Regions from separate parts of the Bacillus sp. CIS52 genome, predicted to be linked through region 2. Evidence: riboswitches for the same ligand, from Rfam matches in the RefSeq annotation. Region 2 holds a riboswitch; the other holds the start of a gene.
The links. Region 2 has a riboswitch for S-adenosylmethionine ahead of ACH32G_RS03355 (methionine biosynthesis PLP-dependent protein). Riboswitches for the same ligand answer to the same signal wherever they lie in the genome.
Positions count from the first base shown of each region.

Region 1: it holds a riboswitch for S-adenosylmethionine, as region 2 does, so the genes downstream of both, metE (5-methyltetrahydropteroyltriglutamate--homocysteine S-methyltransferase) here and ACH32G_RS03355 (methionine biosynthesis PLP-dependent protein) in region 2, are expected to answer to the same signal.

Region 1 is NZ_JBIUFR010000001.1:641,851-653,740, reverse strand. Features, by position in the region: gene ACH32G_RS02725 (glycosyltransferase) at 1-526, shown strand, start outside; gene ACH32G_RS02720 (BclA C-terminal domain-containing protein) at 546-1,436, opposite strand; gene ACH32G_RS02715 (nucleoside deaminase) at 1,620-2,090, opposite strand; gene ACH32G_RS02710 (MFS transporter) at 2,211-3,395, opposite strand; gene yeiL (transcriptional regulator YeiL) at 3,478-4,149, shown strand; gene metE (5-methyltetrahydropteroyltriglutamate--homocysteine S-methyltransferase) at 4,197-6,485, opposite strand; SAM riboswitch class I at 6,569-6,723, opposite strand; gene ACH32G_RS02695 (S8 family peptidase) at 6,864-7,823, opposite strand; gene ACH32G_RS02690 (STAS domain-containing protein) at 8,043-8,876, shown strand; gene ACH32G_RS02685 (energy-coupling factor transporter transmembrane component T family protein) at 8,922-9,683, opposite strand; gene ACH32G_RS02680 (ABC transporter ATP-binding protein) at 9,658-11,295, opposite strand; gene ACH32G_RS02675 (ECF transporter S component) at 11,282-11,881, opposite strand.
Region 2 is NZ_JBIUFR010000001.1:755,943-767,832, forward strand. Features, by position in the region: gene ACH32G_RS03325 (hypothetical protein) at 1-43, opposite strand, end outside; partial or broken gene ACH32G_RS03330 (hypothetical protein) at 321-594, opposite strand; gene ACH32G_RS03335 (hypothetical protein) at 602-964, opposite strand; gene ACH32G_RS03340 (WD40/YVTN/BNR-like repeat-containing protein) at 1,937-3,049, opposite strand; tRNA gene ACH32G_RS03345 (tRNA-Val) at 4,265-4,337, opposite strand; gene metC (cystathionine beta-lyase) at 4,474-5,649, opposite strand; gene ACH32G_RS03355 (methionine biosynthesis PLP-dependent protein) at 5,642-6,763, opposite strand; SAM riboswitch class I at 6,832-6,957, opposite strand; gene ACH32G_RS03360 (esterase family protein) at 7,132-7,854, shown strand; gene ACH32G_RS03365 (YjcG family protein) at 7,879-8,394, shown strand; gene ACH32G_RS03370 (GNAT family N-acetyltransferase) at 8,399-8,830, shown strand; gene ACH32G_RS03375 (AbrB/MazE/SpoVT family DNA-binding domain-containing protein) at 8,991-9,224, shown strand; gene ACH32G_RS03380 (ABC transporter ATP-binding protein) at 9,225-9,962, shown strand; gene ACH32G_RS03385 (ABC transporter permease) at 9,955-10,677, shown strand; gene bla (subclass B1 metallo-beta-lactamase) at 10,719-11,408, opposite strand; gene ACH32G_RS03395 (hypothetical protein) at 11,538-11,792, opposite strand.

The DNA.
Region 1 (11,890 bases), 110 kb from region 2:
GGAGAATCCGGATCCGTGGCTTATTTATCATTTGGCAAGCGAATGCTGCAGAATAAAAGACTATGAAAAAGCATTACATCTTGTCAACGGATCAATTTTTCAATTTTTAAGCGAAAAACGAATGCCTCCGTCTCTCTTGTATCATTTAAAATATACAATGTTGCTTGAACTCAAACGGTATGAAGAAGCGGAGCAAGGGATTGAGAAGGTGCTCAGGCTTTATCCTGATTACAGCAATCTTCATTATTATAAGGGCCTTATATTATATCATTTGGGAAAGTACAGAGCAGCTATCAAAGCATTTGAAAACGGAACGAAGATTGAAGAAGAAAATGCTGGCCACTTACATTTAAAAGGTGCCGGCGATTTCAGAGCTTTTTATCATATGGCGAAATGCCATGCTGCATTAAACCATGATATGACGGCCGTCGCTTACGCCAAAAAATCCGTGAAATCTAATCCTCAATTTAAACCTGCACAAGAACTTCTGACACAATTAAAAAAGGATCAGCGGACAAACGCCTGATCCTTTTTTTTTGTTCCTGTTAAGATAATCGAATAATGTTCAACGCCGCACCGGCACTTCCTCCAAGCAATGCCGCCGCACCTAATAATCCGAACAGCTGAAGCTGGATGGTGCTGCCTGCTGACAAATTCACAATGAAGGAGTTGTTGAAGTTTGCCAATGACACGGCAGGTGCAATAATTGAACTTGCAGGCGGGGTGCCATTAATCAGGACCCGTGAACTTACAAGCAGGCCGGCTGCTAAATTAATCTGGTAGGAGATATAGTACCGTCCTGCCGTCGCAACGGTAAACACAGTATTAGCAGCATTAGCCGTAATATCTGCGGAAAGGTTTTGATCATTCGGCAAGGAAATGGCTGTGCCGCTGATAACAACAGCGACAACACCGCCGCCCGTATTACTTGCAAACCCGGAAGTCGCCGTTAAACTTGTTCCGGTGACACCCGCAGCGCCGGTGGCTCCAGTGATACCAGTGGGTCCGGTGGCTCCGGCAGCACCAGTGCTGCCTGTGGGCCCGGAGACCCCTGTAGCTCCGGTAATTCCTATCGGTCCATTTTCTCCAGCATCGCCAGTGGCCCCGGTAATCCCGGTCGGTCCAGTCGGCCCCGCCAGTGAAGGAACATTTGTGATACTGTCCAATTTTGAACCGAGAAGAAGTTCCTGTTTCATTAAGCTGTCAAGCGTATGACGGACGCTCTCATTCAAGTTCAAAATATCCGTAAGACTTGACGGCGGCCCTGTTAATCCGGGAATCGTTCCGAGCGCATATTGGATTTTTTCTCCTTCCGCATCCAGAATATGTGCCATTCCCAGCTCTTCCATCGCAATTGATGAAAGAAGAAGGTCAATGGTATCGTCCCTGGAATGGGTCACGACAGGGGTGATGTTAGGTAAATTAGGCTGTGACACAATGTCCCTCCTTATGAGTTGACAGAAAATGTCTTCATTACGTATTAAGTCCCCGAAAAAAAGCGTAAAGCAGTACTTTATCAATATATTCACTTATGCTGTCCATTTTTCTGAAAGAATGATCTTAACTAACCAATTGCGTCCACGAAAAATAAACCTGCGTTGTAAGCAGGTTATTCGGGATTAATATACTTTTTTGCGGGCGGAAGTTTTCCAGGCGTCAAAGGGCGCGGTATGATCGGAGAAGCTGAGATGATAAAAAGGAATTGATCTCTCCGTCCGCTGTTTCTTGATTTCATCATATATGAAGGTGTCATCAAAGCCTGCATCAGAAGCATCTGAGTGGCTGGATGCGTAATATACCGCTTTTGGCCTCGCCCAATAAATGGCGCCTAAACACATAGGGCAGGGTTCACAGCTTGTGTAAATCACACAATCATCAAGCTGATATGTTTGAAGCGTCCGGCACGCATTCCGGATCGCCGTTACTTCAGCATGGGCTGTCGGATCGTTGCTGGATGTCACATTGTTCTGCCCTTCGGCGATAATGACGCCGTTTTTAACGATGATGCAGCCAAAAGGCCCTCCGCCTTCATCCACGCTCTCAACTCCCAGCGTGACCGCCCGCTTTAAAAATGAAGTGTGCTGATTCATCTCAAGTCCCCCTCGGTTGATCGAATACTTTAACTATAGCTGAAGATACATCGCAAAACATTGGCAAATCGGTCAAAATAACTGCTGGAAATGGGATCATATATATAAAGAAAGCTTTGTCTATATATCTTGTGCATGTCCTGCAAAAACTCTCTTTTTCATTTCCAGTTTTCTGTATAAAAGGGCAAGAAGCATAGAGGGGATCGTACAAACAACCATTCCGATAAAGGCATACCGGGGTTCAATTTCATATAAAAAACCTCCGAAAATAGTAAATACCGCAGTGCTCCAGCTGAGCGCAAGCGCTGAATATATGCCTTGGGCTTTCGGGACTTGCGCAGGGGAAATATGTTTAATTAAGTATTTCATAAATGCATAGTGTCCCATCGCGAATGAACAGGCATGCAGCGTCTGCGCGAGGCAGAAAATGATGACATGCGGAAAGGCAAAGACGAGTACCCAGCGTACGGTAGCACCAAGCGCCGCCAAAGCGAGTAAAGCACCAGCCGTAAATTGATGAAAGCATCGGTCAGCGATTGCGAAGAAAATGATTTCCGCAATAACGGCGATGTTGATGATGATTCCGATTGCATATGCGGGTGCATGAATTTCCTGCAAAAAGAGATAACCGTAATTGTAGTAAGACGCATGTGCCGCCTGCAGCAAGATAACGATTGCGAGCACCAGACCGAAATGTTTGATGCGGAATAAGGCAAGCATGCCCTCTTTTTTTGTACAATCTGTTTCCGGCCGTTTTGAAAGAACAGCGGGCGCATGCATAAAGCTGAGGCATACGAATATCAGAGTGCCCAAAAGCAGTGCCCATAAAATCACTTGATCTCCAAATATACCTGTAAAGACGGACAGGATGACGCCGGCTGAAACAAATCCGGCGGACCCCCACTGCCGGCTGGTCCCGTAATCTCTTAATTCATTATGCTGTACCAAAACGCCGCAAGCGCTGTCCAAAGCAGGCATCAAAGCCGGATAAAACACATGCAGCCCTAATGTGACAAGAAGCAGGCTTAGAAAAGAGTCAGCCGGAATATAACATAAAAGCGCAAGAAGCGTACCGATTCTGGCTCCGTTCAATATGGCTCTGCTGCTGAATTTTCCGGATAAATAAGGAAAGAAAAGCAATGTGGAAATTCCTCTTGCCGCCAGACCTAAGCTCATAATGAAACTGGCTTCGGATACAGAAACCCCTTTTATATGAACCATCCATCCCGTCCAATAGGGCAGAAAAATCCCCCATGTCATAAAAAAGCTAAAAAAATGCAGACTCATCCAGCGATATGCGTTCATTCCCGTTCCTCCTTTTCATTGGCATGTTATCATGTAAAACGTAAAGATAATATGAGATATCTCATATATTTCGGGGTGGGCGATGGAAATTTATAAAGGTGAGAAAAAACGGCATCAGATAGAAAAACACTCAATCGCGCATTTATTTTCTTTTCCCGCTGAAGAGTATATGGAAGTGCGGGAATATCAGCGGGATGAATGGATTATTCAAGAGGGCATGAGGCCGGACTTCCTGTTTTACGTGATTGAAGGAAAAGCGAAAATATTTGTAACCCATCAAAACGGAAAAGTATCGTTAATTAATTTTATCAACAAAAATGATTACATTGGAGAGATGGAACTATTACATGAAGTATATTACACAAAAGGCATTCAGGCCTCAGCGAAGACTGTGTGTTTCGCTCTGCCGATTTGCCGCTGCCGCGCGCAATTGCTGCAGGATGCGAATTTTCTGCGTGAATTGGCTAAGTTTTTAAGTGATAAGGCAACGCTTATGGCTTCAAAGTATTCACAAAGTCTGGCGTTCCCTGTTGAAAACCGGCTTGCTGATTTTATTTTGCAGACGGCTTATGAAGGATTTTATAAAGAGAAGCACGTAACGGTTTGTGATTATTTAGGTGTATCTTACCGTCATCTCTTGCATGTGCTGACGCAATTCTGCCAAAAAGGGTATTTGCAGAAAGAAGGGCGGGGCTATCAAATTAAGCAGCATGATTCACTAAGTGAACTTGCAGAGGCGCTGAAGAATAAGTAGCAAACCCAAAAAACAGCCATCCGCACATTAGGGGATGGCTGTTTTCATTATACAAGCTGAGCTTGTTTTTTTCGCGCCTGTTTCGCAGCGTCGACCATATTTTTTAATGCCGCAACGGTTTCTTCCTGCTGTCTTGTTTTCAGCCCGCAGTCCGGGTTTACCCAGAAGCGGTCTGTCGGACACACTTCAAGCGCATCATCGATAATTTGATAGATTTCTTCAGTAGCCGGCACGCGCGGGCTGTGAATGTCGTATACACCGAGTCCGAGGCCTTTCACGTAAGGATGATCTTTCAGATATTCTAAAAATCCTCCGTGGCTTCGGCTGTGTTCGATTGTGATGACATCCGCATCAAGGTCATTGATCGTATCGACAATATCTTCAAAGTTGCTGTAACACATATGCGTATGAATCTGCGTCTCATTTTTCACAGAAGACGTCGTTAATCGGAAAGCTTCTGCGGCCCAAGTTAAATATTCATCCCAATCCTGCGTTTTTAACGGCAGTCCTTCGCGGAGCGCGGGTTCATCCACTTGGATAATCTGAATACCAGCATCTTCAAGCGCTTTTACTTCTTTTCTGAGGGCAAGCCCGATCTGGAAGGCGATTTCTTTTCTTGAAATATCCACGCGCGGGAATGACCAGTTTAAAATGGTGACAGGTCCCGTCAGCATGCCTTTCATGTGCTTTTCTGTCAGCGATTGGGCATAGACCGTATCTTTTACCGTCATCGGTTCGATAAATTCGACATCTCCGAAAATGACAGGCGGACGTACGCAGCGTGAACCGTAAGACTGCACCCATGCATATTTCGTAAAGGCGAACCCGGCCAGTTTTTCACCGAAGTATTCGACCATGTCCGTCCGTTCAAATTCTCCGTGAACGAGCACGTCTAAGCCGATTTCTTCCTGAATCTCAACCCAGCGCTTCGTTTCCGCATTAATAAACGCTTGATACTGTTCATCCGTCCAATCTTTTTTCCGCCATTTTTGCCGTGCGCTCCGCACTTCTGCAGATTGGGGGAAGCTTCCGATCGTCGTCGTCGGCAGAAGGGGAAGACCGAGTGATTCATTTTGCAGCGCCAAACGTTCTTCAAAGCTTGCAGGGCGGGAGAAATCTTTTTCTGTCAGCTGATTCAATTCTTCTTTTTGAGCTGAGTTCGCCCCTGTTGCGAATGCTTTCAAAGCTTTAAGTGCCGCTTTTGACTCTTCGATCTGCTCACTGACAGCCGCTTTGCCGGACAGAAGCCCTTCTTTTAAGACGCCGAGTTCCGCCAGTTTTTCTTTAGCGTATGACAGGCCGTTCAGCAAATCCTTTTCAAGATGCTCGTCAGGGTGTTTCGCCACCGGCACGTGCAGAAGGCTGCTTGAAGGCTGAATCCATAACTCCTCAACATCAGCGTGGCTGAGGATATCCAAAGCCGCATCAAGGCGTTCTTCAACATCGATTTTCCAAATGTTTCGGCCGTCGATCACACCGGCTGCCAGCACTTTATCTTTCGGGAAGCCGTACTTTTTCAATTGCTCAAGGTTTCTGCCTTTATCATGCACGAAATCAAGCCCGATTCCTTGTACAGGATACGAAACGAGTTCTTCATATGCATCAACCGAATCGAAGTATGTCTGCAGGAGGACATTCAGCCCTGAAAGCTCTTTTGCAATAGATTCATAGAGTTCTTTTGCGGCGCGGACATCTTCAGCAGAGGCTGTCACAAGGGCTGGCTCATCAATCTGAACCCATTTGACGCCTTCTGCTTCAAGCTCTTTCAGCAGCTGCACATAAAGAGGAACAAGGCGCTTTTGAATCGCTTTCGCCTCTGATTCTTCGTATCCTTTCGCAAGCGTGACGAATGTGTACGGACCGACGATGACAGGTTTCGTTTCCGCTCCGAATTCTTCTTTGATCCGGCGGTAGTCGTCAAGCTGTTTGTTTCTCGTCAGACGGAATTCAATGCTTTCGTCATATTCAGGAACGATGTAATGGTAGTTGGTATTGAACCATTTTGTCATTTCACTGGAAACGGCGTCTTTAACACCGCGGGCAATCGCGAAATATGTATCAACGGGATCTGTGATACTGCGGAATCTTTCCGGAATCCAGTTAAAGCTGACAGCTGTATCAAGCACATGGTCATAATGAGTAAAATCAGAGACCGGCACGATGTCGATATTTTGGTCAAGCTGTGTTTTGACAGCCGATAAGAATAAACCGTCAAGCTCTTTAAGAAACGTTTCTTTATCAGTGTTTCCTTTCCAATAAGCCTCAAGCGCTTTTTTCCATTCTCTGTTCAAGCCGATTCTCGGAAAACCGAGATTTGAAGTTTTGATTGTAGTCATTAAGTCTCCTCCTTTAAGTGAGATGTAACAAAAAAGCCTCTTTCTCATGAGAGAAAGAGGCTTTAACATCAAAATTTAAGCCTCTCTTATCTCTCAGATCACGTCTGATGGAATTAGCACCGTGCCTTAGGAGACTATCGTCTCGGCGCAAAAATCACGCGCCCCATTTCACAATGGAATTACGGTCGGTTGCTGTTGGGGTCAAAAGGCCAATCCCTCGCCCAACTCTCGATAAGAGAAAATATTTCAATTTTTTTGAAAAGTTACATCATTTGTTGGTTATCTTATCAGCTTATTCAGATCACTGTCAATAGAAAATCTCACATTTTAAAAATTGGTGATTTTGACAAGCGGATCAATCATTATATGAAAAAAATATCAGAAAGACAGCAGCTGTGCCTGTTCGGCTCTTTCCAGGAGCACATCAGGCGCGTCTAAATACAGAAACCCGTTCCCGGCCAATGTTTTGGAGATGTTCAAAGGAAGAGTACGCCGCACAAGCTGGGCATAAATTTCGGCTTCAGAAAGCGTCCGCTGAAACGAGTCCTGTTCAAGCCCTTTTATTAAGGCCAGCGCTCCGCTCACGTGCGGGGCGGCCATTGAAGTGCCCGTCAGCTTCCCGTATTTATGGTTGGGAAGGGTGGAGAGAATGTTTTCTCCGGGCGCCACGAGGTCAATTTCTTTATTTGCGTTTGAAAATTCTGACGATTTACGGGCGATTGAGACTGATCCGACGGCAATCACTTCGTTGTAAGCGGCCGGATACGACAGTTCTTCTGTCCGCTCGTCTCCGTCACCTTCATTTCCTGCTGCGCAAACGACCAGTACACCGCTTTTTACCGCATTTGAGACGGCTTCTTTCAGTTCAGGCACATCGTTCGGTCCGCCGAGTGACATGGAAATAATGTCCGCCTTTTGTTCAACGGCGTAGTTGATGCCGTTAATGATCCATTCGTATTTGCCGCTGCCGTTTTGACCGCCGAGAACTTTAACGATTAAAAGGCTCGCTTCCGGCGCAACACCTGAAATTCCGCCGTTTGAATCATTGGCGGCAATCGTTCCGGAAACATGTGTCCCGTGGCCGTTGTAATCGGAAATCGCGTCTTCTTTGCCTTCGTCATCATCGGTAAAGTTTTTTCCGCCGATAACCCGGTCTTTCAAATCAGGATGATTAATGTCGCAGCCTGTATCAAGCACCGCGATTTTAATATCCTTTCCTTTAAACCCTTTTGCCCACAATTCTGGCGCCTTAATCACTTTAATACCCTCAGGAAGCTCGTTCACATCCATGATCTGCTCATCCGTGACATAAGGAATCAACCGCATTTCACCATTCATAAAAAAGCCCTCCTTTTTTATGCTTGCGAGTGGATTCAAGGGTGTTGCTACTATTTTATGGCAGATTATGCCGTTCGGAAAGAGTCATTTGAAGCATTTTCATAAAAAAGGCGCAATCTATTGCACTAAATAATTTCAAATAATTGGATGGTTCAACGGCTTTTATTTTGATTCGGCATCAGCTGACGCTATAATTGGAAATGGGAAAGGAGAAGAGGTATGAAGATAAATGAAGCATTGTACGACTATTTTTCCGAACGGGTGGATCAAATTGCGAAAGAATGGATTGAAACGATGGAAGATTCGGATCCGAATTCGATTTACTCTTTGACAAATCCCGTCATCATAGAAGAGCTGATGGAGCAAGATAAAGAATTTTACCGGCATATTAATAAAATGTATATCATGCCGGAAAAAGAATTTTTAGAAGAGTTCGAGCGATGGGTGATTGAGCTTGCGAAAGACCAGAAGCATCTGGATACCCCGGTCCAGTATGTGGTCCGTGAATTCATGAGAAACCGGAGACTGTACATCGGTTATTATGATGCGTTTGCCGATAAACATGAATCTTCGTTTGCCGAGGGAGAAAGGAAGAGATGGGAGAATTTAATCGTTCAAGTATTTGATTTTACGATTTACACCTTTGTCGATCACGCCGAATATAATTCGAAAATGCAGCTGAATGCGCAAAGAGAAATGATTTTAGAATTAAGCTCGCCGGTTATTACGCTGAGCAAACGGACGGGTCTTCTGCCGCTTGTCGGCAATATTGACACGGAACGCGCCAAATACATTCTTGAAAATACGCTGAGTACATGTGCAAACCGGCTGATTGAGCATCTGTTAATCGACTTGTCGGGCGTAGTGGTTGTCGATACAATGGTGGCGCACCAGATTTTTAAATTAATTGAGGCGCTGAACCTGATCGGCGTTTCGTCCACTTTATCCGGGATCAGGCCGGAAATTGCCCAAACCGCCGTACAGCTCGGCATTAATTTCTCGGATATTACGGTTAAATCCAACCTCGCCCAGGCTCTCAATTATCATCAGTAACATACATATAAGAACAGGCTGCCGAATCACTCCGGCGGCCTGTTTTTATACAAACAACAGTGAAATGAGACAGCTTGCGCCGAATAAAAGGAGCACGAGCATGAAAAAGAACCAGTCGGCGCGGCGCACAGTAACCGTTCTGTAAAACGTGCGGTTTCGGCTACCTGTAAAGCCTTTAGATTCCATTGCGATCGCTGTGCGTTCCGCCTTTCTGATGGCGCCTGCCAAAAGCGGGATGGTAAAGCGCCTGAAGGCAAAGAGCTTTCCTTTCAGCCCGGAATCAGATGCCGCGCCTCTGATTCTGTGCGCCTGTCTGATAATCAGGATTTCATCTTTCAGAAGAGGAAGAAACCGGAACCCGGCGATCACGCCGTAAGCAAGCTTCGGCGGGAGCTTACATTGCTGAATCAGACTGAGCATAAACAGAATCGGATCGGTTGTGAAAAGAAACATCATCGACAAAGCGGAAAAACATAAAATACGAAACGCGATAGAAATCCCGAGCGCCGCATTATCACTGTTGACGGCAATCGGTCCGAGCTTAAACAGCAGATTGCTTTCGGTTGTCGGGACGTTTCCGAATACGGCGGCTGTCCATAAAGAACCGAAGGCAAGAATGACAAACGGAACCGTAAACAGCCGCCATTTTTTCAGCGGCACACGTCCCGCCAAAAGGACGCCTCCGGCAATGATAATATAAAACAAAGCAGGCGTGTACGGGTTATAAATAAACGAAAGCATAATGACGCATAACAAAACAGCCGCCGCCTTAATTGACGGGTTAACAGCCTCCAGCCGCAGGTGCATTTCTCCGCCTCCTGTCGTGTTTCATCCATTCATACCGCAGGGGCAAAGCTAAATGCGCCCGCTCCGCGATTCCGATATGATCAGAAAACAATGAGTCGGGCGTTCCGCGGTACACAAGCTTCGTGCCGCAGAGCACAACGATCGTATCGGCATAATCTGAGACGAGCTCCATATCATGTGTCACCATTAAAACGGCCGTTCCTTCCTTTTGGATCTCCTGAAGCATCAGCATGCACTCACGCGCCGTTTTTGCGTCCTGCCCGAAAGTCGGTTCATCAAGCAGCAAAACTTTCACCTGATGCATAAGCATCGTGGCGACGCTGAGCCTGCGTTTTTGTCCTTGGCTTAAAGAGAATGGATGCTGTGAGGCATAGCGTCTCAGGCCGAACCGGGTTAAGAGCTGAAGAGCTTTCTCCTTTGCGGCTTGACCGTTTTCAAAGCCGAACAGCAGCTCTTGAATGACGGAATCTGTGACAAACTGGTGTTCAGGATTTTGGAAAACATACCCCATCAGCCGCCGAAGCTCTTTTTCCGAATAGGAATCTACCGGTCTGCCGTCTATTTTGATGTCTCCGCTCACAGGACGGATGAGCTTGGCCGCGGCGGACAGGAGCGTTGATTTTCCGGTTCCGTTAGGGCCGGCAATCGCGGTGATTGACCCTTTTTTTACGGAAAAGCTCACGTCCTGAAAAATGGTGTCTGTTCCTCTTATGAATGACAGCCCGTGAACACTCAGCGCGTCCTCTGCCGAAAGCGCGGCGGGCCGGGGGCCGGGAAAGGGCGGTACAGGTTCTTGAAACAGTCTTTCTTTGCACAATGTAAAAGGAATGCTGACGTGCTCCTGCAATGAGATCACCCGCGGAATCGGAATGCCGAGCTGTGTCAGCTCTTCAAGTTTTGTTTCAAAGATCGCGCCCGTCTCTCCGTCCATCACTTTCTGACCCGTTCCGTCAAGGACAATTGTCCTGTCCATCCACGGCGCCCAATGATCAAGCTGATGCTCGATAACAAGAAGTCCGAAGCCTTTTTGGGCCTGCAGTTCTTTGATCAGCCGCACCAATTCACGCACGGAATATGGATCAAGCTGTGCCGTCGGTTCGTCTAAAATAATGAGTTCCGGTTCCATCGCAATGATACAGGCGAGCGCGACCTTTTGTTTTGAACCGCCTGACAGCGAGGCGATCGTCCGTGTTTTCAGATGAGTGATTTCTAATTTTTCCAAAACGTCCTCAATAATTAAGTCCATCTCTTCTTTTGTATATTGCAAATTTTCCAGACCGAAGGCTATTTCATCTTCAACCGTCAGCATGCAAAACTGCTGATCCGGATCTTGAAACACGACCCCGATGGATCGGGCGGCGGGTTCTGACAGGTCCGAAAGAGGTGTTCCGTATAAGGAAACGGTTCCCGTTTGAACCGCATCGCAGGCTTCCGGGTACAGACCGTTTAAACAAAGTGCGAGCGAGCTTTTGCCGCATCCGCTCGGCCCGAGCAATAAAACCCGTTCTCCTTTGCGGAGCTGAAATGACACGTCTTGAAAAACCGGCTTCTCATCCTGCTCATAAGAAAAGGTAAGACGGCGGGCCGATAGAAGGGGTTCAGATGCCTGCATCTTGGTTCACCTGTTTCTTTTTCTTCTTGAATTCTTTTCCGAGCGCCATGCCGTTCAGCACCCCTGTGTAAGCCAGCGCATCACTGATTGCTTTGCCGAGAAGGCCGGCAAGAAGCGCACCTGAGACCAGGCGGATGAGAAGCATGACGGCTAATAAACCCGGATTCAAAACAGAGTATCCGGAAATGAACAAGTCATAAATGAAGCTCGCAACAGAAGACCCCATACCGGATAAAAGGAGCACGGGCAGGGTATACACCCGCCAGCGTGTCGCAAAAAAGACCGCTTCCGCACCGATTCCCTGCGCGATGCCGATCAGAATTACCATCGGCCCTGACGGATTTCCGAGTAAACACTCCACAAACGCGGCGATGATTTCAGAAATGAGCGCCGCTCCCGGTTTTTGAATAATGTAGGCGGCAATCACCGAGACGATAAACCAAATACCGTAAATCGGTTCGTAGCTCATCCGGCCGAAAAACCCTGCCGCTATATTGCTTGCATGAGTTGATAATAAATAAACGACAGCAAATACAACACTGATGACGGACATGACGACAATTTCTCTCATTTTCCAATTTTTCATTGTGATCTC
Region 2 (11,890 bases):
AACCTGGTATCCCAATACTCTTAAGCAAACCAACAACATCCATAACATTTCCTCCTCTTCTAAATAGTCTCTTTTTAAGATCGGCAAATTATGGATTTTCTTTAGTTTTTTAAAAAATACTATTAAATCGGGTTCATTTGTCATTCCTCTTCTCTATTACTTATCAATATCTTGAAAAAACGTCGTAGCCGTGAACGAAATGATTGCCCCAATCAAAGCAAGGTCCACTTTCTCTTTCCTGCCTTTATTCGTAATGAAAATAAAACCAGAATCCTAACCCCATCAGCAGAAAAACTATTCTTAGCGCCATCGAATCCCCCTTATTTGATATGACAATTGACTGATTCAAATGTTCCCATGTAGTTCCCCTTGCCGGATTCCAGATTGATGGAATATATTCCCTTTACGCTCTTATTCTGGATTGTTTTCACGTTGAATAATTTCAGAGGCGTTGCCGTTTTAAAATCTTGTATAAGTGGGGGCATACGTGAACACCCGACTGCTCTACACGGATTGATTTTGCCAGCCAGACCAAGCCGCGGAAGCAGACGGAGCAACGGCCGCCGCTCCCGTTAGTAATACCGCTGATAGAATTTCCTTGTTATTGCTTCTCCTGCTTTTTGTATTCTGCGATTTCCTTAGGGGTGGCCATTCGGATTTCGTCTGTGTCTGTCCTGTTTGCCGCTTGAACGCCTTCCATGTTTTTCACCTCGCCGACTACTCCCAAATGCTTTAAATACACATGATCGCCAATCTTGAAACGATTCTGTTTGGCCCGCTCCTCGATCACGCCCCTGTACTCAGCCGCGGCTTTCTTTTTTAAATCAGCCAGACACTTTTCACAAAGTGTTATTGTTACAGAATTGCCGTTAAAATCAGCAAACGAAACCGCTCTGACAGATTTCTTTTCCGGGTGCATCGAGCATGTTTTCTTCATAGGCGATGGCCGTGTGAATTTAATCATTCCGCTTCCTCCTCAAAACATGTCTTTTCGTCCCTCTGACATAACAGCGGATGAATGGGAAGGTCCAACCGCATACGAACCGTCACGACACATGGAGATTGCCTTTCCTTCGCCGTCTGACGGATATTCATACATCCTTCATAGCTGTAAGCCTATATTCCTTTATATTCCCAATGCTTGCCGCACTTCCCTGTTAGGATGAAGTTTCTAAAGCTGTTGACCAGTTGCCGCATGTTGGCTCCATGCGAAAAGCCATGTGGACCGCCGTATCCCAATTCATACGGGTAATTTTCAGCCCTCTAATATGTGTGTATGCTTTTTAAAGGAGGTGCATCACATGATGTTCTAACAACCAATTCAACTTAAATAAAGTGATTTAGTCGACAAAAAGATTGTCAGGAGCAAAAAGAACGGTGAATCTAAAAGCAATTGATCTTTTTGAATATGGATTGTTAGTCAACGCATTTTCCAAATTAATAAGAAGCCCCCCTCAGTTAATGGTGGGGGGCTTGATAACGTGGCCGATATTTCTTTATTGAACTCAAATGTCTGCATTCCAATACCGTCCAGATATACTTTCTATAGATTGGAATATTTTAAGCATGGATTTCGGAGAAACGAGAATCTAGCAAGGAGGTTTATCCACGATCACTTATAGTTATCAGTATATCCATAAAAAAGGTCAAGGAAATACCTTAACTATATATTAACCTTACCAATTTACATTCAAGCTCATCATGTTCGAATCCGTAAAAACCATTGATCCACACGTCACCGCAGCTGGCTCCTTGTGTACTCATTAAAAGTAGTGATTTCTCCATCCACCCATTCTTCCGCGCTCAGATTCAAATGATTACCTATACCCTAGCTTAGTCGGCCAATAATGAAGATTTGTGTCATCAGCTATAGTGTTTCTATTTGACTATATTATAAAGGCAATACCTAAAAAGATATTGCCTGTTTCATTTATTATTATGAGTTTTCCGCCATAATAACACCGTTAATATTATTTTTTATTCCACTGTTAATGGAAATCCATCGTTTACCATCTAAGGAGAATAAAACAGTTCCAGAATCCCCCACTGCAACAAAACGGTTATTTACGTTATCCCATTCAACATCATTTAGTTTGTTGGTTGTAGGAGAAGTTGCTTTAGTCCAATTGTCTGCATCCTCAGAATAATAAATTGCTCCAAGATCTCCTACAGTAATGTATACACCATCTTTATATGTAACAGAATTCAGAGGAGTATTATACCCCAGTACCGTCGTTTTAAAATTTTCGCCTTTATCAGAGGAAACAGCAACTAAACCATAATCGCTAAATGTCCCTCCTGCTTGTTGGCCAACAGCCACAACCTTATCTCCATTGTAAATGGCATCAAAATATTCACCATCAAAACTTCCTTTTCTAGTAAAATTAATACCATCAGAAGACTCACTTATATAGTTTGTAGCATATGAGTTACCAAACATAAGAATCTTATCATCAATTGCAACTCCAGTGAACACGACACCTAAGTAGCCACCTGTGGTGTAACTTGAGTTTTTGGATTTATAGCCATTGACTTTCTGTGACCAGTTCGCATCACCGCCAATTGATGTGAAAATTGTTGAAGTGGTCCCATATGTGCGTGATTCTCCTCCACCGGCGGCAAATTTATTATCACTTGTTTTGATCAAATCAAAAATTGGCCCGCCTCTAAAACTCCCAAGTTGATCCCATACTTTTAAACTATTATTCCATTTTAGTATTTTTGCATAATAACCATCGTCTGCAGTAGCATATAGGTTTTTGCCATCAAATGATTTCACATCTTTAATTGGTGTTGTTGATGATTTATAAACCCATTTGTTATCAGTATAATTAAAAACTGAACTAGAATTAACAAAATTATAATGACTTATATCTCCCGACTCAGATAATAATGAAGCATTTTCACTAGGAAGAATGCCTACCTCTGCAGCAGAAGCTACATTGTCTATAAAAGAAGTTTGTGGACCTGACTCAGTTAGAAAACCTACACAACCCAAAATAGAAACTGAGGAAACTACTTTCAATAACATACTACTTTTTCTATTCATATGTACCTCCATAATCTAATAATTATAAATCATTTCAATATTTTCATTTCGCAATATTAACATATCATTTAAAAAAAGTAAATTCATCCTAAATAATAGAATCACACCTATGGATAAAGGACTTTTTCACTATCAGGTATGACTGTGAATTTTATCAAATAAAATAGCAATCAGCCAAAGTGAATTTCATATCCTACCAATAATTTAAACAATAAAATGTATCTAACGACTAAATAAGTAAAATAATGTATTAGTTCTACTTCATCAAGTGTCACTTCTGCATGAGTTCCTTTATTTACTGCTTCATGACGCGATCTGACCTTTAAATCTCAAATGTAACCCAACAATAGATGAAAACTCTTTGCTAGTAGACTTGCTCAATATGTGGGTAAAGAGAATCAGCAATCTCTTTATAATTCTTCTGCAGGTATGTACTGCATTTGCCCAATCTTCATTATTGGTTGATTTAAGATTTTCGTGTACTAAAATAATTTTTTAAATTGCCTTTGGACAGATTTCTTTAAGAGCAGTGTCAACAGTTTTACGTTTTCGTTTAAAAATATACTCTGTTATCTCACCAAGTTTTAATTCATGTTTTAAATAAATACATACTCGTATAATCTAGATTTGACCTTCTCAATCTTCTGTGTATCTTCTCGTATTGCTAGAGCCATGTTTTTCCGTCCAAGGGCAAATAACCCCTTGGCGGTATATGAAGTGATTGAGAGGAAATAGAGATACCTCTATCATAAGCCATATTCATTCTAGCTTTTGAGGTTCAACAGTCGCTTCCATTACAGCAGTTTGTTTCTATAAATGCTCTTCAACTTTATTGTATCTTTGACTTTACTGTCTGGGTTATCTTTAATAGCATCTACTAGACTTACGTAAGCTTACCTACTTTTGTTAAGTATCATCTTCTGAATGTTATACAGCATTCGCAGTGTTTTAAAGCGCGTATTTATCGTGATGAGCGTCTGAAATAATCCGTCTAAGTCATTGAGATCACGAAGTTTACGCCTGCGTGTTCGTTTAATTGGTTTCCCTTTTCGAATATCATCCATAAAAAAAAGAACGCCTCCTATTCCAGTTTAATAGAATAAGAAACGTTCAAACACGGTAACGGCCCGCCGCTACCCTGCGCCTTAATACGACTAAGTCAACGCAATAAAAAACGGCTAGAAACGTTGATATAACGCCTCTAACCGCAGTGTATGATTCCGACTGGGCTCGAACCAGCGACCTCTACCCTGTCAAGGTAGCGCTCTCCCAGCTGAGCTACGGAATCATGATATGTATGTGTTGCTGGGTATGTTGTTGTCTCTCTGACATTTATAATTATATATCCTGCTTAGCCGTTCGTCAACACTTTTTTATCAAAAATAAAAAAAGGGGCGGCGCTCAATTGGCGCCGCCCTTTTCATTTATAATCTGACTTTGGCGGGAGTTATTTTTTTCAATGCCTGTTCGAAGTCGCGTTCTAAATCTTCGGCGTTTTCGACCCCGACGCTCAGGCGCAGAAGGCCGTCTGTGATGCCGCGTTTTTCCCTCTCCGCTTTCGGCATGGCGGCATGCGACATGGTTGCAGGGTATGAGAGAATGGATTCAACGGCGCCTAGGCTGACCGCAAATACCGGAAGAGATACATTTTCGACCAGCTTTTTGACGGCTTCTTTGCTTTCCAGTTCAAAGGACAGGACGGCGCCCGCTCCGCTTGCTTGCCGTTTATGGATATCGGCTCCCGGGTGTCCGGCAAGGCCGGGATAGTAAACGTTTTTGACGGCGGGGTGCCCGTCAAAAAAGGCAGCCAGCCGTTCAGCCGTCCGGCTCGCTTTTTCCAGTCTGACCTGCAATGTTTTTAAGCCTCTCAATACGAGCCAGCAGTCCTGAACGCCGAGCACCGCTCCAAATGAGTTTTGCAGCTTATACAGCTGATTGCCGAGCTCTTCATCCTTGACGGCGGCAAGGCCTGACAGCACATCGCTGTGGCCGCTTAAAAATTTCGTCGCGCTGTGAAGCACGATATCTACGCCGAAATCAAGCGGCCGCTGCAGTGCAGGCGTCATGAAAGTGTTGTCAAGGTATGTCAGACAGCCGTGTTCTTTTGCCAGCTCGACGACGGCTTTAACGTCCGTGATGCCGAGCGTCGGGTTTGACGGTGTTTCCATATAGATGGCTTTCGTATTCGGCTGGATGGCGCGGGCAACCGCTTCTGTGTCCGTCATATCGACAAAAGTGTGTTCGATTCCGAAACGGGACAGCACTTCTGTCACCATGCGGAATGTTCCGCCGTATACATCCTCCGTGACGAGAACATGGTCGCCTTGGGATAAGAGCAGAAACGCCGTCGAAATCGCCGCCATTCCGGAGCTGAAAGCAAAGCCTCTCGTTCCGCCTTCAAGACCTGCGATCGTTTCTTCAAGCGCTGTTCTTGTCGGTGTGCCGGAGCGGCTGTAATCATATGTCCCGAATTCTTCAAAGGAAGACTGATGAAATGTGGAAGCATGCTGAATCGGCACGCTGACGGCTCCTGTAGCTCCGTCAGTTTTAAATGGATTGTGCACGAGCTGGGTTTCCAGCGTCCAATTTTGATTACTCATATGACACGGCCCCCTCTTTTACTTGCTGTAATGCCTGCTTTACATCCCGCTTCAAGTCTTCTGCATGTTCAATTCCCACTGAAAATCTCAGCAGGCGGTTGCAGACGCCGTTTGCGATACGGATATCTTCCGGAATGTCCATGTGCGTCTGTGTCGCGGGGTATGTAATAAAGCTTTCCACCCCGCCGAGACTTTCTGCAAAACAGATCGTTTTCAGCGCCTTTAAAAACGGATTGACCCATTCCTCTTTTTGCAGCCGGAAAGAAAGCATTCCGCCTTTTCCGGGATATAACACGTCGGCGATTTCTTCTTCCTGTTCTAAAAATTCTGCAAGTTCACGGGCGTTTTCTTCATGACGCTGCATTCTGAGCCCGAGTGTTTTCATCCCTCTCATTAAAAGCCACGAATCAAATGGCGGGAGAACGGCTCCGATCGCATTTTGGTGATTAAACATGATGTCGCCGAGCTCTTCATCCTTTACGACAGCAAGACCGGCAAGGAGATCATTGTGCCCGCCTAAATATTTTGTGGCGCTGTGAATGACGATATCGGCTCCCAGTTCAAGCGGGCGCTGGATGACCGGGGTATAAAACGTATTATCGACAATCAAGAGCAGGCCGGCTTCTTTCGTAATCCGGGCGATTTTTTCAATGTCCGCCTCCTGCATTAACGGGTTTGTCGGCGTTTCAACAAATACCGCTTTCGTGTTTTCCGTTAATTTGGAGCGTAAACAGTCTTCATCGCTGAAATCATCGTAAATAAAGCTTAAGCCGTATTTTCTCCATTCATTTTCAAACAAACGGTATGTGCCTCCGTATAAATCGGAGGATACAATCAATTCATCCCCGCTTTTAAATAAAGCCATAATCGTTTGAATGGCTGCCATTCCCGAGCTGAAAGCAAAGCCTCTCGCACCGTTTTCCAACACGGCGATAGCGTCTTCAACGAGCTGGCGTGTCGGGTTTTTCGTGCGCACGTAATCAAAACCTGTAGATTCTCCTATTCCTCTATGCCGGTAAGCGGTGGACAGATAAATCGGCGGACTGACCGTTCCTGTTGCTTCTTCGCTTCTATTTCCAATTTGGGCTAATTTTGTTTCAACATGCTGCGTCATCAGTAAGCACCATCCTTTTCAAAAATAAAAAAGCTCCCTCTTCATAAGAAGAAGGAGCTTTTCTCTTCCTCTTATCTTCCAAGCATGTGAATCGCTTGCTGGATTTAGCACCTTGGCACTTTGCCTTCCCGCGGCAAAGCAAACCGGTTGCTGAGGTTTCAAAGGGCCAGTCCCTCCACCTCTCGTGATAAGAATATTGTTTTGTATTTTCTGATTGTTCTATATTAACGCACTATAAAATGGATTTCAACAACTTTTTAATTTTCTGAACTCTCGCAAGAAGTGCATCTGAAGAAAGAAATTTCTAATAATTCATGGTACAATAGGGAAAAACCATCAAGACAAGAAGCGGCCTGGAGGAATGCGAAGTGGCACCGAAAACCGGAATCATTCATGAGAAAAAACTTTTCTCTCATGAGCTTGAAGAAGAAATGACCGTTTTGGTCTACCTGCCCAACACTTACTCCCCTCTGTATAAATATCATACGGTCATCGCCCAGGACGGCCATGATTATTTCAGATTAGGGAGGATCGGGCGGCAGGCGGAAGAGCTCATGTCAAAAGGGGAAATTGACCGCTGCATCATTATCGGCGTCCCATATAAAAATGTGCGGGAGCGAAGAAACACATACCATCCCGAAGGCTCTAAGTTCGCCTCATATAAACGGTTTATCGCAAATGAGCTCGTTCCTTTTATCGACAAAGAATATCCGACTTATCAAGTCGGATACGGCCGCACCATGATCGGGGATTCCCTCGGCGGAACCGTCTCGCTCATGACGGCGATTGACTATCCGAACATGTTTGGAAACGTCATCATGCAGTCTCCGTATGTTGACGGGCACGTGCTGGATGCCGTCCGGCAGTCGGAGGATCTCAAACAGATATCCGTTTATCATCAAATCGGAGAAAAAGAAACCGATGTCCACACGACGGACGGCCAGGTGCTTGATTTCACCGCGCCGAACGAAGAGCTCAAACAGCTGCTGGAAAGCAAACAGTCTGAATACACGTATGAAACCTTTGACGGGGATCATAAATGGACATACTGGCAGCCGCTCATCACGCCGGCGCTGAAAAAAATGCTGTAACCATTCATTAAGGAGGGAACTTTCATGAAATACGGTATTGTTTTATTTCCATCAAAAAAATTACAGGATCTCGCAAATTCGTACCGGAAACGCTACGACCCGAGCTACGCGCTCATACCGCCGCATCTGACGGTAAGAGATCCGTTTGAAGCGACAGAACAGGAAATCGAGCAGATCGTATCACAGCTGAGACAGACGGCGAAAGAGTCGCACCCGCTCGTTCTGAAGATCACAAAATACAGCTCGTTTTCTCCTGTGAATAATGTGATATATATGAAAGCGGAGCCGACGGAGGAATTAAAAACTCTGAGTGAGAAATGCTACTCAGGAGCATTGTCCGGTAAGCCGGAATACAGCTTCGTTCCGCATGTCACGGTCGGCCAGAAGCTGTCGTCAGATGAACATTCCGACGTACTCGGACAGCTGAAAATGCAGGACATTTCCCACGAAGAAGTCATCGACCGTTTTCACCTGCTCTATCAGCTGGATAACGGCTCATGGACTGTGTACGAAACATTTTTATTAGGCGGAGGAGAATAACTGTTTGGAAGCCATCGTTGCAAAAACTGAAAAACATCTGAATGACGCTTTTTTCGTCAGAAAAGAGGTCTTTGTGAAAGAGCAGCACGTTCCGGAAGAAGAGGAAATTGATCAATTCGAAGACGCGTCAGAGCATATAGTCATATATGACGGCGGCCAGCCGGTCGGAGCCGGCAGATGGCGCTTGAAAGACGGGCGCGGAAAATTAGAGCGCATCTGCGTGATGAAAAGCCACCGCTCTCTCGGTGTCGGAGCAATCATTATGCAGGCGCTTGAAAAAGCGGCGGCCGCCCAGGGCGCCGGCAGCTTTATCTTACATGCGCAGACGCAGGCGGTTCCGTTTTATGAAAAACAAGGGTACCGCGTCACATCCGGCGAAGAATTTCTCGATGCCGGCATCCCCCACCTGGAAATGATAAAGGAACACAAATTATAAAATCAAAAGCACTTCTGCTGATATGGCAGGAGTGCTTTTTTTATGAAAATATTACTTTTTCATGAATTTTATTGAATTTTATGGAAGGTTAATGTATGTTTAGTATACGAAGTATTACAATTCATACAAAAAATACAATTCACACAACGGAGGGATACACATGACAGCACCTAAAGGAAAGCATATATTCGGGACCGTTAAAGTTGGCACAAAAGGCCAGATTGTCATTCCTAAAGAAGCAAGAGATGTTTTTGATATAAATCCCGGGGACTCACTGCTTATGCTCGGGGATGACCAGCAGGGTATCGCACTTGTAAAACAAGAACTCTTTTTCGAATTTGCAAAAGATATTTTAAACGCAAAGCAAATTGACGCAGATGGCGAGGATGAGTAAATGCACGCGATTGAGCTGAAGCAATTAACGAAACATTATAAAGAAACCGCCGCCGTTGACCGTCTTGATTTTTCAGTTGAAAAAGGAGAATTTTTCGCTTTACTCGGTGAGAATGGAGCTGGAAAAACGACATTAATCAGCATGCTTTGCGGCCTCCTTTCTCCGGATGAAGGTGATGCATCAGTGCTCGGCTTCAGCATTTTGACTGATTTGGATAAAATTAAACCGAAAATGAATATATCTCCGCAGGAAACAGCCATTGCCCCTCATTTAACCGTACGGGAAAACTTAGAGTTTATAGCCGGAGTCTATGGAATTTCCAAAAAAGAAGGAAAAAAAAGAACGGATGAGATGCTCGAATTGTTTCAATTAAAAGAGAAAGAAAGAGCAAAAACAAAAACATTATCAGGCGGAATGCAGCGCCGGCTCAGCATCGCCATGGGTATGATTACAAAGCCGGATATTTATTTCTTAGATGAGCCGACATTAGGGCTGGACGTCCGTTCACGCCGCGAGTTGTGGAAAAATCTTGAGGCATTAAAGGGAGACATGACGATTATTTTAACGACACACTATTTAGAAGAGGCCGAAGCCCTGGCAGACCGTATTTGCATTTTAGAAAATGGGACATTAAAAGCACTGGGTACGGCAGAGGCTCTGAAAAAGCAAACTCATTCAGCCACATTTGAAGATGCCTTTTTAGCGATTTGTGACGGGGAGGCGGGACTTTATGCTTGATTTCGCCATACGCAACCGCAAAGAGATTTTTCGTGATCCCCTATCTATCATCCTTGGAATCGCACTGCCTGTTATTCTATTGTTTCTGTTTACGGCGATTGAGAAAAATGCGCCGCTTGACACCTTTAAAGTCCAGCATTTAGCACCCGGACTCATTGTTTTCGGCTTTGCTTTCCTTACGATGTTCTCTGCCTTGCTGATCGCAAAAGACAAACAGACCGCTCTTCTGACCCGTTTGTTTGCTTCTCCTTTAAAAACAGCCGATTATGTCATCGGTTATACACTGCCGATGCTCCCGTTAGCCGTTTTACAAATTGTCATTTGTTTTACCGCAGCAGCGGCTGCCGGTTTGTCAGCCGAATGGATCAATCTTCTCGCCGGTATCGCTGTACTGCTGCCGATTGCGATGATGTCCGTTTTCTTCGGTTTATGTTTAGGGGCTGTGTTTACGGACAAACAAATTTCAGGTATCGGAACGATTTATATAACACTCGTGCAATTTCTGGGCGGAGCTTGGATGGATGTTAATCTGCTCGGTGAGACGTTCAGACATATTGCTTATGCCTTGCCGTTTATCCACTCGATCGAGCTGGCCCAGGAAGTCATATCCGGAGATTATTCTTCATTTCATCAGCATGTTTGGCCGATAGCGGGATATACCGTTTTGGCGCTTGCACTTGCTTTCCTCAGTTTTATAAAAATTAGGAAGAGATAAAAAAAGCCGGCACTCCGTAATGGGAGCGCCGGTCTTCTTTTTTACGTTTCTTTCAGAAGGCTTATCGTATGCGGCAGCAGACGATCATCCCCCGGGCTGCCGTGGCCCGGAACGACAATACTGATATCTTGATATCTTTTCATCACTTTGCGGACGGCTCGCGGCCAGTGGTCCGGGTAAAACCCAGGAGTAGGCACGATTTCCTTTGTTTCTAATGACTTGATTAAGCATCCGCCGAATAAGAGCTTATCCTCAGGCAGCCAGACAGTCATATTGTCTTCCGTGTGCCCTTTACCCGGATAAAACGTTTCAATTTTCATATCGCCAAACTGCAGCTTGGTCACGTTTTTCAAATCTCCGAGCGGCCGGTCATATCCCTGCTGCCGGGCGAAGTCGGCGGTCAGCTTCGTGCTGTGGACCTTTACGCCGTATGTATACAGGGTGTTCAGCCCGCCGATGCGATCGTCATGGGCGTGTGTCACAATGGCATCGGTCATCTTTTTACCGGGAAACTGCTGTTTTATTTTTGTCATTAATTGCTCTGTGAGACTGTCATTCCATGGCGTATCAATCAGTACGATTCCTTTGGACGTCTCAAGGAGCAATCCGTTCGCAGGGACGGGACTTCCGTCTGCCATGCCGGTGCTTGTATGCATCCAAACATGCGGCGCCAGCTGTGTGAGAGTGACATCTTTTGCTGCGGAGCCCGCCGATGCGTGCGCCGGTTTCATTCCGGCAATAAAGAGGCCGAATAAAAACAACCCCGCGATGAATAATGTATACCTTCTCAAAAAAAAATCATCTCCTTCTTCACCTTTTATATATACGACTCAAAAAAACCCGGATATTTTCCGGGTTTTTCACACGTATTGATTAATCAATCGGCCTTTTCCCATAATTTGCGGCAGACGGGAAAGAGAGCGCTTACGTTTTTCCTCATGTACGTTCTTTTCTGCGGCTGCGGTGTTTTCCTGGCGGCGCTCCACCTCTCTGTACATCCTGTCATTGGCGAGGGCGGCCGCTTTCGTAATGCCGGCGTAATCAGGCCTATAACCCGCTGTCCGGTTTGCGTATTGAGTATACTGCTGGTTTTGAATCCGTCCTGCATAAATCATATGTACCCCTCCCCTTCAGCTTTTCATTTCCCTTAATCTTACTTTTTGAAACGCGGTTCTTTTGTTATGATATTCTTTGTCTATCAAATGGATGAACA